3 regions of the Clostridium sp. TJA032 genome follow, and region 1 is predicted to be linked to each of the others. Evidence: riboswitches for the same ligand, from Rfam matches in the RefSeq annotation. Region 1 holds a riboswitch; each other region holds the start of a gene.

Region 1 (6,167 bases):
GGAACGATTATGGAGAGAAGAAACAGGAAAAGTTTTACAGTTTCTTTCTAAGGAAAGTGAGGAAGTTTATAGAATATTTTTTGGAATAGGAACAAAAATTAAAGGATGATAAAAATGATAATTTATTTAATTAGGCATGGCAAGACTTATTGCAACGAAAATAAACTTTATTGTGGAGTAAGTGATATCCCTTTAAGTGAAGAAGGAAAAAAAGAATTAAGAGATAAAAGAGAAAATAGTATTTTACCACAGTGCAAAATAAACTTTACAAGTGGTAAAAAAAGAGCTAATGAAAGCTTTAATATTTTATATCCAAATAAAGATTATGAAGTTATGAAAGATTTTTCAGAATATAATTTTGGAGATTTTGAGTTAAAGTCTTATGAAATGTTAAAAAATAATAAGGATTATTTAGATTGGATTTTAGATGATAAAAAAGAGGTTTCTTGTCCTAGAGGAGAATCAAGAAAAGACTTTGAAAAAAGAATGAAAAAAGCACTTTTAAATTTAATTTCAAAGCTTTATAAAGAAAAGGAAAAGGAAGCTTTAGTTCTTTGTCATGGAGGAAGTATAGCTTGTATTTTAGAGCTTTTTGAAAAAAGTAAATTAGATTTTTATTCTTATCAACCTAAATGTGGATGTGGATATAAAATAAAGGTTGAATATAATAAGGATAACTTAAACAAGGACTTTTCAAATTTAGAATTTGAAAAAGATATATTAGATAACTTAAAACTAGAAATAATAGAAAGGTTTTAGAAATGATAAAGATTATAATAGGATATGTTTTAGATTTGATAATAGGAGATCCTAATAATCCCTACCATCCTATTAGGTATATAGGAAAATTAGCTTCTAGTATGGAGAAGATTTTTAGAAAAATTTTTAAAAAAAATCTTAAGGTTGCAGGTTTTTTTGCATGGCTTTTCATAGTTTTTATAACCTTTATAATTACTTTAGGAATTGTACATATTGCAAATAAGATTAATCCTATTTTAGGAGTGTTAGTATCAGGAATACTTATTTATTTTTGTATTTCTGCTAAGGGACTTAAAGTTGAAGGACTTAAAGTTATTAAGATTTTAAAAAGAGGTGATATAAATAAGGCAAGGGAGCAATTATCTTTTATTGTAGGCAGAGATACTAAGAACTTAGATGAAGAAGCTATAGTTAGAGCAGTAATTGAAACTATAGCAGAAAATATGTCAGATGGTATTATAGCACCTTTATTTTTTGCAGGAATTGGTGGGGCACCTTTAGCTTTTTTATATAAAGCAGTAAATACTTGTGATTCAATGTTTGGATATAAAAATGATAAATATAAAGATTTTGGATTTTTTTCAGCTAAGTTAGATGATTTATTTAATTATATCCCAGCTAGAATAACAGCCTATCTTATAATTATTTCATCTTTTATTTTAAGATTTAATTGGAAAGATAGCTTTAAAATATATAAAAGAGATAGATATAACCATTCAAGTCCTAATAGTGCTCATCCAGAAGCTGCTGTAGCTGGGGCATTAGGAATAAAACTTGGAGGAGAAAATTATTACTTTGGAAAACTTGTTAAAAAGCCAACTATAGGAGATTTTAAAAAGAAGATAGAAATTTTAGATGTTTATAAAACTAATAAAATATTAAGTATGGTTTCTTTTTTAGGAATGGTTTTAGCCCTTATTATTAGATTTATTTTAGAGGTGATTATATGAATTTAGGTCATGGTGGTAATGTTGAGGAAATAAAAAGGCTTTATAATTTAAAGGAAGAAGAAATTATTGATTTTTCTGCTAATATAAATCCTTTAGGCATAGCTGAAAAAGTAAAAGAAGCTATAATTAAAGGAATAAATCACATAGAAAGATATCCAGATATAACTTACTATAATTTAAAAAGTGAAATCTCTAACTTTGAGGAAGTTTCTTTAGAAAATATAGTATTAGGAAATGGAGCAGCAGAGGTTATTTTTAATATAGTAAGAGGAATAAAACCTAAGGAAGCTCTTATAATAGCACCAACTTTTTCAGAATATGAAGATGCATTAAATTCTATTAATTGTAAAGTGAATTATTATCTTTTAAAAGATAAGTATTCATTAGATGAAGACTTCTTAGGTGAAATTAAAGAAGGTTTAGATATTATATTTTTATGTAATCCAAACAATCCAACAGGTGCTTTAATTTCTAAAGATTTTTCCTTAAAGGTTTTAGAGAAAGCTAGAAAATTTAATATTACTGTAGTTTTTGATGAATCTTTTTTAGATTTTGTTGAGGATAATTTTAAATATTCACTTGTTAAAGAATTAGATAAGTTCAATAATCTAATTATTGTTAAATCTTTAACTAAGCTCTTTGCTTTTCCAGGAATAAGATTAGGATATGGATTATGTTCTAATAAAGTTTTTTTAGACAAAATTAAGGAAGTAGAGGTTCCCTGGAGTGTAAACACCTTAGCAGATTATGCAGGAAGAGAAGCCTTAAAAGATAGAAGTTATATAAAAAGAACTGTAAATTATGTAAAGAAAGAAAATGATTTTTTATATAAGGGTCTTAAAGAGATTAAATATATAACTCCTTTTAAAGGGGCTGTAAATTTTATATTTTTTAAGGTGCATAAAAATATAAATTTAAGAGAACAATTAATTAAGAGAGGTATTATAATAAGAAGTTGCAATAACTATAAGGGACTAGATGATAGTTTTTATAGAGTAGCTGTTAGAACTAGAGAGGAAAATAAAAGGCTTTTAGAAGCGCTTGCACAGATTGAAATATAAATCATTTATATATTAAAAAATTTTAATATTAAAGCTTATAAAGAGTGTTTGACAAGGATAAAATATAATAATATAATCAAAATGATTAACTAATAATTGGTGCGATTTTCGCTTAATAGGGAATGAAGTTAAAGTCTTCAACTACCTCAGTAACCGTGAAGCAGACAAAATCTCAATATGTCACTGCAAGCTTGTTGTGGGAAGACGAGATGGAGGATGAAGCAAAGTCGGGATACCTGCCTTTTATTTAAGTACTACTGTCTTCTGAGGGTAGGATAGTAGGGTGCGTAGTACCTAAATATGCCTAACATACCTTCTTTAGTGGTATGTTTTTTTATTTTCTACGTAGTAATCTAAGCCTCAAAAAAATATTTTAGTTTTTAAGTTTTATGAACAAATATTTGATTTGTTGAGACTTAGGAAAAATTAAATAATATAAGTTTCATAGGTTAAAGAAATTTCCTTCATAAGCTTAAAAAACTATAAAGTAAAATTGGAGGAATAGTATGAAAAACTTTAAAAAAGTATTGTCATTATTAATGATAAGTATGATGGCATTACTAATCTTTACTGGCTGTGGAAGCAAGACAGTAACCATGAAAGACATGGAGGGAACTGAATTTACAGTACCTAAAAAAATTGAAAGGATAGTTTCAACGGCTCCATCTAATACTGAAATATTAGTTGGTTTAGGTCTTGCTGATAAAATAGTTGCTGTTGATACGTATTCTGCTGATGTTAAGGGATTAAATCCTGATATTCCTAAAATAGACTTTAGAAATCCAGATGCAGAGGCTATAGTAGCACTTAAACCAGATGTAATAATAGCTTCAGGACATAATAGAACAGGAAAAGAAGATCCATTTAAGGCTTTAAAAGAAGCAGGAATACCAGTTGTATATATTCCAACTAGCGAAAGCATTGATGGAATATATGAAGATATTGATTTCTTAGCTAAGTTAACAGGAACAGAAGCTGAAGGAAAGAAAATGGTTGATTCTATGAAGAGCGAAGTAGATAAAATAAAATCTATAGGCGAAAAAATAAAAGACAAGAAAACTGTTTATTTTGAAATTGGCTCTGGCTCAAAACTTTATAGTTTTGGAAATGATACTTTCTTAAATAACTTATTAGATATAGTAGGTGCAGAAAACATATTTAAGGATGAAAAAGGATGGATATCTCCAAGTGAGGAAGCTGTAATAAAAGCTAATCCAGATGTTATATTAACAAATGAAAGTTATATTGAAAATGCTACAGAATTAATTGCTAAACGTCCAGGTTGGAATTCAATAACTGCTGTTAAGGATAATAAGATATTCTTAGTAGATAATAATGCATCATCACGTGGAAGTCAAAATGTGGTAACTGTATTAAAACAAATGGCAAAGGATATTTATCCAGAAGAGTATGCAGGAATCTAAAAAAAGAAAATTGCTAATATTACTATCTATTCCATTAGTTATATTAGTATTATGTATCGGAACTTCCTTTGGAAGTTCCGATATTAATATATGGGATACTATCTCTATAGTAGGAAATAAGATTTTAAATATTCCTCTTAGAGCAGGGATAAAACCAGAGGACGTAGCAATTATTTGGGTAATTAGACTACCAAGAGTATTATTAGCTTTTGGAGTTGGAGCTTCTCTTGCGGTTAGTGGAGCTATAATTCAATCAATATTAAAAAATCCTTTAGCCTCACCTTATACCTTAGGAGTATCTTCAGGTGCTTCTTTAGGTGTTGGAGTATATATAGTTCTTGGAATTTCAATTCCTTTTATAGGAAACTTTGCAATGCCTGTTATAGGATTTTTATGTGGGGTTTTAACTGTTTTTGCAGTTATAATTTTTTCAAATAAGGTAGATAAAGGGCTTTCAAATAACACAGTAATATTAGCTGGTATGGTTTTATCACTTTTTACTAGCGCTGTGTTAACTACAGTAACATCCTTATGTAGTGAAGATTTAAAGGCTATTACAATGTGGCAAATGGGTTCCTTTGCTATGAAAAGTTGGTCATATGTAATTGCAGGAGTTCCCTTTTTAATAATAGGTATTTTTATGGCCGTAAAATATACAAAAGAAATGGACATACTAAGTTTTGGAGAAGAAGGTGCTAAGGCTATAGGAGTTGAAACTAAAAAGGTTAAAAAGTCTTTACTTATAGCTGTAGCAATTTTAACAGGAAGTGCTGTTGCTTTAAGTGGTGTTATAGGATTTATAGACCTTATAACTCCTCATATAGTTAGAAAAGTATTTGGAGCAAGTCATAAAGTTGTAATTCCTATGTGCATAGCCCTTGGGGGAACGCTTATGGTTTTAACAGACTTAGTTTCAAGAACACTAATTGCCCCTTCTGAGTTACCTGTTGGAGCAATTACAGCTTTAATTGGAGCACCATTTTTTGCTTATCTATACTTTGGAAAAAGAAGTAGGTGATATTTTTGTTAGAAGTTAAAAATTTATGTTGTGGATATGATGGAAATGAAGTAATTCATAATATATCCTTTAGCGTAGAAAGAGGAGAAAATATCTCTATAATAGGACCTAATGGTTGTGGAAAATCCACAGTCTTAAAAGCTTTAGCTAACCTAATAGAGTATAGTGGAGAAATAAAGTTAGATGGTGTAGAGATTAAGAATATAAAAAGAAAAGATTTAGCTAAGAAAGTTGCTTTAATGAGTCAAAATTCTGAAGTTTATTTTTCTTACACTGTTTTTGAAACTGTTTCTTTAGGTAGATATGCTCATATGGAGGGTATGTTTGCTAGCCTTACAAATCATGATAGAGATATAGTTTTAAGATGTATTGAAAGTGTTGGGCTTTTAAATGAAAAGGATAGATTAATAAATGAACTTTCAGGTGGGCAACTTCAAAGGGTTTATTTAGCTAGGGTTTTTGCTCAAGACCCAGAGATATTACTTTTAGATGAGCCCACAAATCATTTAGACTTAAAATGTCAAATAGAAATTTTAAGTCATATAAATAAATGGACAAAAGAGAAAAATAAAACTGTTATAGGTGTTTTGCATGATTTGAATTTAGTTCAGATGTTTAGTGAAGATGCACTTTTGATAAAAGAAGGCAAAATCTATAGTAGTGGAAAAGCACAGGACATATTAAATAGTCCTAAGATTAAAGATGTATATAAGATAGACATAAGAAAATTCATGCTAGAAGCATTAGAAAGATGGAAGTAGGTGTAAACAAATGAAAAAGAAGTTTGTAGTATCATATAGTTGTGGAAAGGATAGCACATTATCTTTATATAGAATGATAAAGGAAGGACATGTTCCTGTAGCTTTATTAGTTACTGTAGATAAGAAGGTTTTAAGAAGTTGGTTTCATGGAATACCAGATAAATTATTAAAAGATGTATCAAAATCTTTAGATA
Region 2 (6,167 bases), 130 kb from region 1:
TCAAAGGAATATGTAAAAATAAGTGAAGCTTCAGGAAATGAAGAACAAGAAAATAAACCAAGTAGTCCAGAGAATAATAATGCAAATACTTCAAAGAAAAATGGAGTAGTAGAAGTTAGTAGTTCTTTAAATGTAAGAAAAGGAGCTAGTACAAGTAGTGAAATAATAGGAAGCTTAAGTGGTGGAAATAGAGTAACTATTATAGGAGAAGAAGGAGATTTCTATAAAATAGAATTTAAAGGTTCTAGTGCTTACGTATCAAAGGAATATGTAAGAATAGTAGAGGACACAGAGGGAGAAGAAAGACCAGAAAGTCCAGAAACTACTGTAGGAATAGGTGTGGTTACAGCTACAAAAGGATTAAATATAAGAAGTGAAGCAAATACTTCCTCTCAAATTATAGGAGTATTAGGTAATGGAGAAAGAATTGAAGTAATAGGAGAAAAAGGCGATTTCTATAAGGTTATTTATAGAGGAGAAGATGGATATGCTTATAAATCTTATATAGAAATAGTAAAGGAAGAAGGGGGATTAAACCCTAACTTAGATATACAAAATTCATCTAAAACAAATTATAATGTAACTTTAGATAAGTATGTTAGACTTCAACAAAAGAATAATCCTGTTAGCTATTCTTATTCAGACCTTGAAAAGTATATAAACCCAGCAAAATCTACTAACACTTTACAATTTTTAAGAGTAGATAAATTTAGAGATGTAAATGTTTCTGCTTTAAGTAGTAGACTTAATAATAAAGGAGTATTAAGTGGTCAAGGAGAAGCTTTTGTAAATGCTGCTAAGGCCTTTAACATGGATCCTATATTCTTAGTTGCTCAATGTCTTCATGAGACTGGAAATGGTACAAGCAAATTAGCAAAGGGTGTAACAATTACAGAAATAGCAGATGAAAGTAGTCCTATATATAATGGAGCAGGACAATTAGTTGGATATAAAATGATTAAATTAAAAAATCCTGTTACTGTATATAATCTTTTTGGAATAGGAGCAAAGGATAATTCATCAGTATTTCCTAATAGAGCTTTAATTTTAGGAACTACTTATGCTTATAATAGAGGATGGACAAGTGTTGATAGTGCTATAAAAGGTGCTGCAGAGTTTCTTTCTCTAAACTATGTTCATAGTTCAAAGTATGAACAAAACACTTTGTATAAGATGAGATATAATCAAAATATAGATAATATATGGCATCAATATGCTACAACTCCTTGGTACGCTTCAAGTATTGCAGATATTATGTCCTCTTATAAGGATTTATATATAGATAATAATTTTACCTTTGATTTGCCTAGATTTTTAGGATAAGAAATTTATAAAAAGTCTAAATAGTTTTTACTATTTTAGGCTTTTTATTTTTTTATTTATTATAGGAAATAAGAATAATTAAATACTTTATAAAGTAATATATTAAGAAAATATTTTTAGGAGTAACCTTTTGGATATTTTAAATTGGAAATTTATCTTTGCTATAATAGTCTTTGCTTTAATAGGGGTTATATGCCTTTTTAAAAGGTCTAAAGCTGGAGTTACGGCAAGTTCTGTAGGAATACTATTTACCATAGTCTTATGGGGGCTATTTAAGGCTACAATAAAGCTTAAAAATTTTCTAGGTAATTTCGGTTTAGATTTTAAGGACCTTTTTAATTTTATAGTTTTAGGAATCATTATAATAATAAGCTTCTTTCTTATTTTTATCTTATTAAATGGATTTAAGAGAGGAAAAAAGAGTTATAAAAAAAGCAGGAGGGGTAAAAAAAGATAGGGAATAAATATTCCTTATCTTTTTTATTTTAAGCTTGTCTACTTTTTACCATTCGCCAGGATAAGCTACAATATGAACTGTAACTTGACGTCTACCCCAAGCTATACATTCTTCATGAGAGTTCATATAAAGGTCTATTATATTTCCCTTTATAACTCCACCAGTATCAGAAGCAATGGCATATCCATATCCTGGTATAAAAACTTTTGAACCTAAAGGTATTACATTAGGGTCAACTGCTATTGTACTTATGCCATTTGGATCTCTAACAGGTCTAAGCCCCATAGCAGTTAAAGTACCACCACTATAAGCTGTAGCTTCCATAGACATGGTCTTTTTATATTTTCCATCACTACTTTCACTACTGCTAGATTGATTTGAGCTAACATTATTTAAATTTCCTAAGCTAGAGGAAGTGCTTTTAGCTTTTTCAGCCTCTTTTTTCTTAGCTTCCTCTTCCTTTATAGATTGAATTTTTTTATTTGCAACCTCTAAAGATTTGTTAGCTACATCCTTTACAGAATCAATGTTAAGTTGTGGGATTAATTGGTTTAATGTGCTTACAGCACTTTCAAGTTCCGAAAGGGACGAAGAAGAATCTATAATAGATACAGAATGAGAAATTAATGACATTTCATTATCTTTAATAACTCCTAAAACAGCATCTTTTTGTTTATTTAATTCTTCTATTTTCTTTTGTTCTTCAGATTTTTTACTGTCTAAAGTTTTAAGAGAGGTTTCTGTTGAAGCCTTAAGTTCTTTAAGTTCTTTTTTATCACTCTCTAGTTTTTCTATATCATTATTTAGAGAATCTTTTTGCGTATCTAAACTATTTATAAGGTTTCTATCTAAGGCAGACACTCTTGCAAGAGCATCAACTCTAGTTAGTAAATCAGAAAAATCTTCTGATTTAAGTAAAAATACTATAGGGTTCATAGTATCTTGCCCCTTATACATAGCACGCATTCTTTTCCCTAAAAGTTCTTGCTTATCTTCTATTTCAGCTTTTAAAGTGTCTACTTTCTCTTCAGTCTCTTTTAAATTCTCCTCAGTACTTTTCATTTTAGCTTTATTTTCTTCTAATTTAGAATTAAGTTCTTCAATCTCATTATTAAGCTTTGATACTTCAGAGTTTAGGGAAATAACTTGGTTATCTAACTGTGAATATTTTACCTTATTCTCCTCTATTGTAGATTTTTTGTCATTTACTGTATCAGCAAAAACCACACTACTAGTTGATAAAGTAATTGACGCAGCGATTAACGCTGATAAAAGTCTTTTTTGCATAAACTACACTCCTTTAGTTAAATTTTCCACAACTTAAGTGTATTTCATAACGTTTTACTGAATTATAACACAAAAGGTAATTGTAACACAAATTTAACCTTTAAAGATTTAAAATATGGTAAGAAAAAGTTAACAATTACATTATACTACAAAGATAAAAAATAAGAAATTCACCTTATATTGAAATAATTAAAATTATATATTATAATTAAAAAAAATAATATTTTGTATTTTTAGGTTTGATTTGATTAAAAGGGAAAGTGGTTAAAATCCACTACAGCCCCCGCTACTGTAAGAGGATACGAGTTTCTATAAGCCACTAATTTTAAAAAATTGGGAAGGGTGAAATAAGGATAAGCCTCAAGTCAGGATACCTGCCTAAAATTTATAAACTAAGCTTCGGAGGGAAGAGATTAGTATTTATTGTTCATAATTTTGGAAAATAATTACTTTGATTCAAAAGCATCTGTTCTTTGTAGCACAGATGCTTTTTATTTTTAATGTTTTTAGAGGTGAAAAATGAAAAAAGCTATATTAGTAGTAAGTTTTGGAACAAGTCATATAGAGGCAATAAATAACTCTATAAAAAAAATTGAAGATTCTATAGAAGAGAGCTTTAAAGATTATGATGTTTTTAGAAGTTTTACTTCACATATGATAGTTAGAAAGTTAAAAGAAAAATATGATATGGAGGTATTATTTCCAGAAGATGCTCTTAAAAAGTTAGGAGAAGAAGGGTATGAAGAAGTTATAGTTCAGCCACTTCATATTATTCCTGGGGAAGAATTTGATTACATAAAACATATGGTAGATATTAATAGACCTATGTTTAAAAAAATAGAAATAGGAAGACCTATTTTTTATTATGAAGGCTTTGAAGGAGGTCCTGATGATTATTCTTGTTTTATAGACACTATGAAGAATTTAATTGAAGAAAATTCTCCTTGTGTTTTTGTAGGACATGGTAGTGCAAATCCATCTAATGCTGTTTATGGATGCTTACAATCTGTTTTAGAAGATAAGGATTATAATGATGTCTTTGTAGGAACAGTAGAGGGATATCCTAATTTTTCAAATGTTTTAAAAAGAGTTAAGAAAAACAATATTAATAAAATAACTATAATTCCTTTAATGGTTGTAGCAGGAGACCATGCTAAAAATGATATGGCTTCAGAGGAAGAGGATTCATGGAAAAGTAGGTTTGAAGCTTCAGGAGTTTCTGCTAAGGTAATCTTAAAGGGATTAGGAGAATATGATGAGTTTTGCAACTTATATATACAAAGGATAAATGATGTTATAAAGGAAACCTACAAAGGTCTTGGAGAAACTAAAAAGAAACACAAGAGAGGAAGAAAATAATAATGGATTATATGAAAAGTCCTATGGGAATTGAAGAAAAAAGTTTTGAAATTATAGGTTCAGAAATGAAAAATGAAAGGAACTTTTCAGAGGAAGAACTAAATATAGTAAAGAGAGTAATACATACTACGGCAGATTTTGAGTATGAAGATTTAATAGATATAAGCAAAGATGCTATCGAAGCTGGAATATCTGCTTTAAAAAACGGAGCTAAAATATATACAGACACAACTATGGCTTTATCTGGAATTAATAAAAGAGCTTTAAAGGTATTAAATTCATCAGTTCAATGTTATGTTGGATTAGAAGAAGTATTTAAAATGGCAAAGGAAAATAATATTACAAGGTCAATGGCAGGAGTTGAACTTGCAGCAAAGGAAAATGTAGATATATTTGTTTTTGGTAATGCACCAACTGCTTTATTTAAGCTTAGAGAACTTATAAAAGAAGGAAAAGCTAAGCCAAAACTTATAATTGCAGTACCAGTAGGTTTTGTAGGAGCAAGTGAAAGTAAGGAAGATTTAGAGAGTATTAATACTCCTTATATAAGAGTTAGAGGAAGAAAAGGTGGAAGTACTGTAGCAGCAGCTATAATGAATGCTTTACTTTATATGAATTACAAAAGAGAAATGTAAATTAAAGAAGGTATAACAAATGTTTGATATGTATGTAGAAAGTGGAGGCAAAAAACTAAGGTGTGGCTATACAACAGGTTCCTGTGCAGCAGCAGCTTCTAAGGCAGCAACCTATATGCTTTTTAATAAAAACAACATAAGCTCTATAGATATAACTACTCCTAAAAATATAAAACTTAATTTAGAGATACATAATATAAATTTTTGTAAAGATAAAGTTTCCTGTTCTGTTATAAAGGATGGAGGAGACGACATAGATGCAACTTCTGGACTTGAAATTTTTGCAAAGGCAGAAGAAATAGAAGAGGGTTTTATTCTTTGTGGAGGAGAAGGTGTTGGAGTTGTTACAAAAGAAGGTCTTTTTGTAAAAAAGGGAGAAAGTGCTATAAATCCTGTTCCAAGAGAAATGATAAAAAAAGAGGTCTTAAGTGTTCTGCCTAAGGGAAAGGGAGTTAAGATAACAATTTTTGTTCCAAGAGGGAGAGAGATTGCTAAGAAAACATTTAACCCTAGACTTGGAATAGTAGATGGCATATCAATTCTTGGTACAACAGGAATAGTTTATCCAATGTCAGAGGAAGCTTTAAAAGAATCTATACGTATTGAAATAAGACAAAAAGCTTTAAAAAATAATAAATTATTTTTTGTTTTTGGAAATATGGGAGAAAGATTTTTAAAAGAAAGAGGGCATAAAGAGGATAATATAGTTGTTATATCTAACTTTGTAGGCTTTTCTATAGAGTGTGCCTTAGCCATTGGAATAAAGGATATAACTATAGTTGGTCATATAGGAAAATTAAGTAAGATTGCCTTTGGTTGTTTTAATACCCATAGTAGAGTATCTGATGTAAGGCTAGAAGTCATAGCTTTAGAGCTTACCTTAATGGGGTATGATTTATCTCTTGTAGAAAAAGTTTTAGAAGAAAAAACTAGTGAAGGTGTTGTAAGGCTTCTTGGAGATGATTTTAAAAATCTTTATGAAAGAATAGGAGAAAAAATATTAAAAAGATTAGATATATACGCTTATGGAGAAGCTAATTTTAATATTTTAATGTACTATGGGGCTAAGGATATGAAGCTTTTATATAAGTCTTAAAGCTTTAAAG
Region 3 (6,167 bases), on a different contig from region 1:
GAGTTCATCCTGTAACAGGAGAATATAAAGTTCATACTGGAGTAGACTTTGCAGCATCTATGGGTGAACCATTCTTAGCTGCTCAAGATGGAGTTGTAACTGCAGCTGAATATCATCCTGCTTATGGTAATATGGTAATAATAGACCATGGTAATGGAATTAGCACATTATATGCACATGCATCTCAATTAAAGGTATCAGCTGGTCAAAGAGTAAAACAAGGACAAGTAGTTTCTCTAGTAGGTTCTACAGGATATAGTACTGGTCCTCATGCTCACTTTGAAATAAGAGTTAATGGACAACATGTAAATCCTATGAATTATATAAGTTAAACTATATAAAAAGAGATAGCTTTTAAGCTATCTCTTTTTAATTTAAAAATTCTATAATAAATTTAAACTAAGACTAACATATTTTAAATATGTTGACTAATTTAAGTAATTCTTCCCCATAAAACTAATTTAAAATTAATAATTCAAATTTTAAATACTTTATTTTTTTAGAGTTAATAACAATTTATATGTTTTACTATCCTTGAAATTAAATATTATTTTTTTTTGATTTATAATATTCCTTTAGTCTGTCTCTTTGTTCTTTAACAATAAGCTCATCTACCATTACACTAAGTTGAAGCACTTCCTTAGTACAGCCATATTTCTGATATAAACCTGATAATAAATCTTTTAACTCATTAGTAAACATTTTATCATACTCTCCCTCTTTAATCTTTTAATATCATCCCCTAAAATTTAATATGTTATTTTTTAGACAATTCATCACATTATTTCTATGTATTTAAAAATATAACAAATAGCCTTATATATATTCTAAAATCATTTTCATAATTAGTAAATAATTTTAGAATTACAAAATTCGACCATATTTTTTTATTACAGAGTTATGATTTTTTATACAATATATTCTATTTCTCATGATTTTTTTCTTATTATTATGTATTTTTTACTAAACGGACTAATTTTTATTATATATTTTTAATTTTACTCTATATATTTATTAGATAGAAAATATTTTTAAATTATAAAATTTCATTATTTTAGAAATTTTTTATGTAATGTAATTATTTTGAAATTTTACTTTTAAATAATGAAACTTTTTCTTTTTCAAATTAAAAATAGTAAAATAAATCAGTAAAAATTTTTACTGAATTTTTTTTAGAAAATTAGTATTTTTTATTTTATATACCATAAAAGTAACTATTTTATCTTATCAAAATTATTTCATATTCACAAATTTAATTTATAATAGAAATATTAAGTATATTTTATCATTTTAATATTTATAACAATAAAATAAACTTATTTATTTTATTATTATTTACTAAAAAAGACACCTATCAAAATACTTTGATAGGTGTCTAAATGCTTAAATAAATCTAAATTAAATATTAATCTTTAAAAATTTTACTCTTAAAAGAACTTATTCTTTTTCTTGCCTGTCCTATAGTTAAGTCTAATTCATCAAAGGAGAATCCATCCTTTTCTTTTAAAATCTCCATAAGATGCCCTATTCTAGGTAATCTAAGATTAACCTTTCTTATGGTATCCTTCTTAGAAAATACCTCCTTAGGATTTCCACTTAGTACAACTTTTCCTTCTTTCATAACAAAAACCTTATCACAATATAACGGAACAATGTCTATATCATGAGTGGCTATTATTATTGTTATTCCTAATTCTTTTTGCATCTCTAATAATAATTTCATTATTTCTGATACTCCAAGAGGATCTAATCCTGCTGTAGGCTCATCTAATATTAATACCTTAGGTTCCATAACTAAAACCCCAGCAATTGCTACTCTTTTTTTCTGTCCAAAACTTAAGCAATGTGTAGGTTTGTCTTTTAAATGCTCTATTCCAGTTCTTTTTAAAGCTTTATGTACTCTTTTTTTCACTTCCTCCTCTGGCAACTTCATATTAATAGCACCAAAGGAAACATCTTTATATACACTAGCTGAAAAAAGTTGATTATCAGGGTCTTGAAAAACAATTCCTATGTTTTCTCTAAGTTTCATTATTCCTTTTCTTGAGTAATCTATTTCCTTATTGTTAAAGAGTATTCTTCCTGAAGAGGGTTTTAATATGCCATTAAAATTTTGAAATAAAGTTGATTTTCCAACACCATTTCCCCCTAATATAGCTGTAACCTCTCCTCTTTTTATATTCATATTTATACCTTTTAGAGCATGAGTTCCATCTGAATAATTATAATTAAGCTCTTCTACTTTTAATATATACTCTTCCATAAAATCCTCCTACTCTATTTAAAAAATATAGCTATTCCTATAAAAATAAGATTAATTAATATAGTTATTATATATATGTAATTTCTCTTTTCAACCTCTTCTTCAATAACTTTAATTTCTCCATTATACCCTCTAGCTTCTAAAGCTGTGTATAAATCATTAGCTCTTTTAAAGGAACGGATAAATAAAGTTGATGCTAAGGCTCCTAGAGATTTATAAGATGTTTTTATATCCCTATATCCAAGTCTTGAATTTTGAGATATAAACATCATTTCTGATGTTTCTAATATTATAAATATAAACCTGTAAACAAGCCCTATAAGTTCTATTAAAAAACTAGGTACTTTCATCTTAGTTAAAACAGATATTACATCTATCATTGGAGTTGTTAAAGATATAAAGTATAAACAACTTAAAGAACCCATTACTTTTAAAAACATATTAGCTCCTTGATTTATACCTTCTTTTGAAACTCCAATCCATCCATTAAAAAATCTAAAGGATATTAAAAATTGCCCTTTGTTTAAAGAATAACTTATAACAATTGTTAGTATTCCAATTATTAAAAAAGTTATAGGTACAGTCATTAACCTTAAAAAAACTTTAACTTTAGTTTTGCCTATTCTAATTATTAAAAAACTCATAATAGCTATTGTGCATATAGATACTAGAAAATTATTAGCAAAAAGACAAACAAATAAGGTAGTTAATGCAAAAAATATCTTCTCTGTAGGATTAATATTTTTTAGTTTAGATGAATAAGCATAATTATCTATATTCATCATTTAATTCTAATTCCACTTTCTTTTTTCCCTTTAAGTAACCTATTCCAAAACCAATTATTCCTGCTCCAATTGCAGCTTGAAGAGCAAATAATAAACTTTCTATTTCTCCACTTGCAGGTTCAAATAAAGGAGAAAACCAAGGTTCATAACTTTCATCTATTTGAGTTATAGCCTCTTCTGCTTGGTCATCAGAACCACCAAACTCTCCATTACTAGCTACAAAGAAAGGTATTATAGTTATAAATACAACTAATAATAATAATATAATATTTTTTGATGCTGTTTTATTTTTCATTATTTTACCCCCTTTGCAAAAATATTAAGTTCCATTAAGTCTTCTTTTGCATAATTTTCTATAGTGTTAAAAATTATAACTGTTAATATTCCTTCACTTATAGCTAAAGGAATTTGAGTTATTGCAAATATACTCATAAATTTCATAACTGAAGCCATAACTCCACCAACTTCAGCTGGGAAAGCTAGTCCTAATTGAACTGAAGTAACCATGTAAGTAGCTAAATCTCCTAGTGCAGAAGCTAAAAATACTCCTAACCAAGTTGGTCCATTAAGTTTTTTCACTAATTTATAAAGTCCATAAGATACTAAAGGTCCAACTACAGCCATTGAAAAAGTATTAGCACCAAGAGTAGTAAGACCACCATGAGCTAAAAGTAAGGCTTGGAATAAAAGTACAATAACACCTAAAACTGAGGCTGCTGTAGGTCCAAATAATATAGCTGCAAGTCCAACTCCTGTAGGGTGTGAACAACTTCCTGTAACTGATGGAAGCTTTAATGCAGAAAGTACAAAAGCATAAGCCCCTGCCATAGCTAATAAAATCTTTAATCTTGGGTTATTTTTAACTTTACTTCTAATAGAAAATAATCCTAATACTATAAATGGTATTGTTATAACTCCCCATGCTATACACCATTTAGGTTGTAAAAAACCTTCCATAATATGCATAGCTAAAACACTTCTTGGTATTAATAAGAACATTAATAAGAATCCTATAAATACTTGATTTCTTTTTGACATAATAACTCTACTCCTTAAATTATATTTTGTTTTGTGTCCCCCACTTGTATGTGATATTGAGAAAAATATTTCTAACATAACTTTAAAATTTAATATGTATTTTTAGGTTTAAAAGTTAAATTGATTATTGTTTTGTAAGTATAAAGTTTTGTTAAAAATTTCATCTCATATAAAAACCCCTAGACATTGCGTCTAGGGGGTTATAACAAATCTATAAAAATATAACTTACCAAAGCACAACATCTCCTATTTCCCGTAGGATACTGATGTTTTAAAATAGGCAGGTCTTCTGGCTCAAGTATCATAATTTTTTTGTTGCCTTCCCAAAATAAATTTCAGTGGCTTAAAATACAAAAAAACTCCTCTCTTACAGCGGCGGGACCGCGTGGGATTTAAACCCAACTTCCCTTTTAATAAAGTTCATAATTATGAACTTTTAACCTATTTTTAAATATTTATTTTTACAATACTTTAACATTATATAGCATATATGCTTTATTTACAATTAATCTATTAATTTTTTTATATAAATACTATTAAATATTATAATTAAAAGTAGATTTTAGCTTAATTTAAGGTAGTAGTAACCTCTCTGTAAATATATTCAGTTGTTCAATTGTTAAAATTTTGTGTATAATCATAATAAAGAAAAAATTTATTTAGGGGGAATTAAATTGAAAAAAAGAAATGTACGTACTTTAGATGGAATCATTTACTCTTTATTTATAATGATGACTATAGCAACTCTCTTTGTAATATATAGAGACATTCCAAGCAAAGCTACTTTAAACTTCGTTACTGCCTATGCTATCTTTGCAATTATTATTCCTTTATATATATTAATAAGAGTTTTGTGTACTGTAAAACACTTTACCTTTTCAGATGTAAAAAAAGAAGGAGTTAAATTTTTTATTTTATTTGTAGGTTTATTAATCCTTAGATTTATTGGTGATTTATTTTTACCTTTACCAGATTTAAGATTAAGCAGAACTTTACCTTCTTCTCTTATTTTTGCTTTTGGAATAACCTGTTTTGATATAGCTTTATCAAAAAGACCAAAATAAAATAGGTCACAGTTAAATCACTGTGACCTATTCTCTTAATCTAAAATAGCACTTGTTGTTTTAATTTTCTTCTCAACTGCCTCACTAAACATTTCCTTAATAACTTCTGTATAAAGTAAATCAAGTAAAAATATTTGAGGAATTTTTGATGATATAGAACCAGTTTCAAAGATAGTTTCAGCTGAAGTATATGTTAGGGCATAGTCAGCTAATTCTCTTAATGGATTTTTACTATCCTCTGTTAAGCTTATTATTTTAGTTCCATTTTCCTTAGCTTGTTTTACAGTTTTTAAAACCTCTTTAGTTGTACCAGAGTTTGATATTGCAACCATAACATCATCATTATTTGTAATTGAGGACATTATAACCATTGTATGACTATCTGTTACTGGTATAGTTGTAAACCCAATTCTCATGAATTTATAATTTATATCCATAGCTGCAATTCCAGAATATCCTATTCCTATAAAATACACTCTCTTAGCATTCATAATTAAATCTTTGCATTTAAACATTAAATCTAAATCTATATTTTTTACAGTCTGCTCTAATATGTTTATAGAAGATTTAAGCATTTTATTAGCAGTTTCTTTTAAACTTTCATCTCTATGAACATGTAAATTTATTATACTTGTATTCTTTTTATTTGAAATTTCCTTAGCTAAAGTTACCTTAAAGTCTTGAAAGCCATTAAATCCTAATTTCTTAGTAAATCTTGTTATTGTTGCTTCCCCTACACTAGATTCCTTTGCTATTACAGAAATTGATTTATATATAATATTGTCTAAATCTGATTCTATATATTCAATTAAATTTTTTTCTGATTTAGTTGCCTTAAATTTTGGATTTTCTAATTGCTCTAATATTCCCATAAAGTACCTCTTATTCTATTAGTAATTAAACTTAATTTTATAGGAATACTAAAAACTTATTTAAAGCAAAATCCTTTAAAATTAAGTTAAGCATAATATTTTAAGTATATCATTCTTGTCATATAAGCTCCATAATTTATATAAA

Evidence for each region. A riboswitch is a leader RNA that binds a small molecule or an ion and turns the genes downstream of it on or off. The one in region 1 is predicted to bind cobalamin.
Region 2: another riboswitch for cobalamin. It lies ahead of AC4FRL_RS02530 (sirohydrochlorin cobaltochelatase); the one in region 1 lies ahead of AC4FRL_RS01925 (ABC transporter substrate-binding protein).
Region 3: another riboswitch for cobalamin. It lies ahead of AC4FRL_RS10510 (energy-coupling factor ABC transporter permease); the one in region 1 lies ahead of AC4FRL_RS01925 (ABC transporter substrate-binding protein).

The regions. Positions count from the first base shown of each region.
Region 1 covers NZ_JBZEFB010000001.1:421,305-427,471, forward strand. The annotation lists gene AC4FRL_RS01905 (bifunctional adenosylcobinamide kinase/adenosylcobinamide-phosphate guanylyltransferase) at 1-109, shown strand, start outside; gene AC4FRL_RS01910 (histidine phosphatase family protein) at 115-759, shown strand; gene AC4FRL_RS01915 (cobalamin biosynthesis protein) at 762-1,709, shown strand; gene cobD (threonine-phosphate decarboxylase CobD) at 1,706-2,770, shown strand; cobalamin riboswitch at 2,851-3,028, shown strand; gene AC4FRL_RS01925 (ABC transporter substrate-binding protein) at 3,277-4,194, shown strand; gene AC4FRL_RS01930 (FecCD family ABC transporter permease) at 4,181-5,212, shown strand; gene AC4FRL_RS01935 (ABC transporter ATP-binding protein) at 5,218-5,973, shown strand; gene AC4FRL_RS01940 (Dph6-related ATP pyrophosphatase) at 5,984-6,167, shown strand, end outside.
Region 2 covers NZ_JBZEFB010000001.1:548,589-554,755, reverse strand. The annotation lists gene AC4FRL_RS02545 (SH3 domain-containing protein) at 1-1,323, shown strand, start outside; gene AC4FRL_RS02540 (hypothetical protein) at 1,454-1,780, shown strand; gene AC4FRL_RS02535 (3D domain-containing protein) at 1,826-3,067, opposite strand; cobalamin riboswitch at 3,286-3,463, shown strand; gene AC4FRL_RS02530 (sirohydrochlorin cobaltochelatase) at 3,587-4,426, shown strand; gene AC4FRL_RS02525 (precorrin-8X methylmutase) at 4,429-5,061, shown strand; gene cbiD (cobalt-precorrin-5B (C(1))-methyltransferase CbiD) at 5,081-6,157, shown strand.
Region 3 covers NZ_JBZEFB010000005.1:2,461-8,627, forward strand. The annotation lists gene AC4FRL_RS10485 (murein hydrolase activator EnvC family protein) at 1-332, shown strand, start outside; gene AC4FRL_RS10490 (hypothetical protein) at 541-702, opposite strand; gene AC4FRL_RS10495 (ATP-binding cassette domain-containing protein) at 1,406-2,263, opposite strand; gene cbiQ (cobalt ECF transporter T component CbiQ) at 2,278-3,048, opposite strand; gene AC4FRL_RS10505 (energy-coupling factor ABC transporter substrate-binding protein) at 3,032-3,343, opposite strand; gene AC4FRL_RS10510 (energy-coupling factor ABC transporter permease) at 3,343-4,086, opposite strand; cobalamin riboswitch at 4,349-4,546, opposite strand; gene AC4FRL_RS10515 (hypothetical protein) at 4,761-5,150, shown strand; gene AC4FRL_RS10520 (MurR/RpiR family transcriptional regulator) at 5,186-6,022, opposite strand.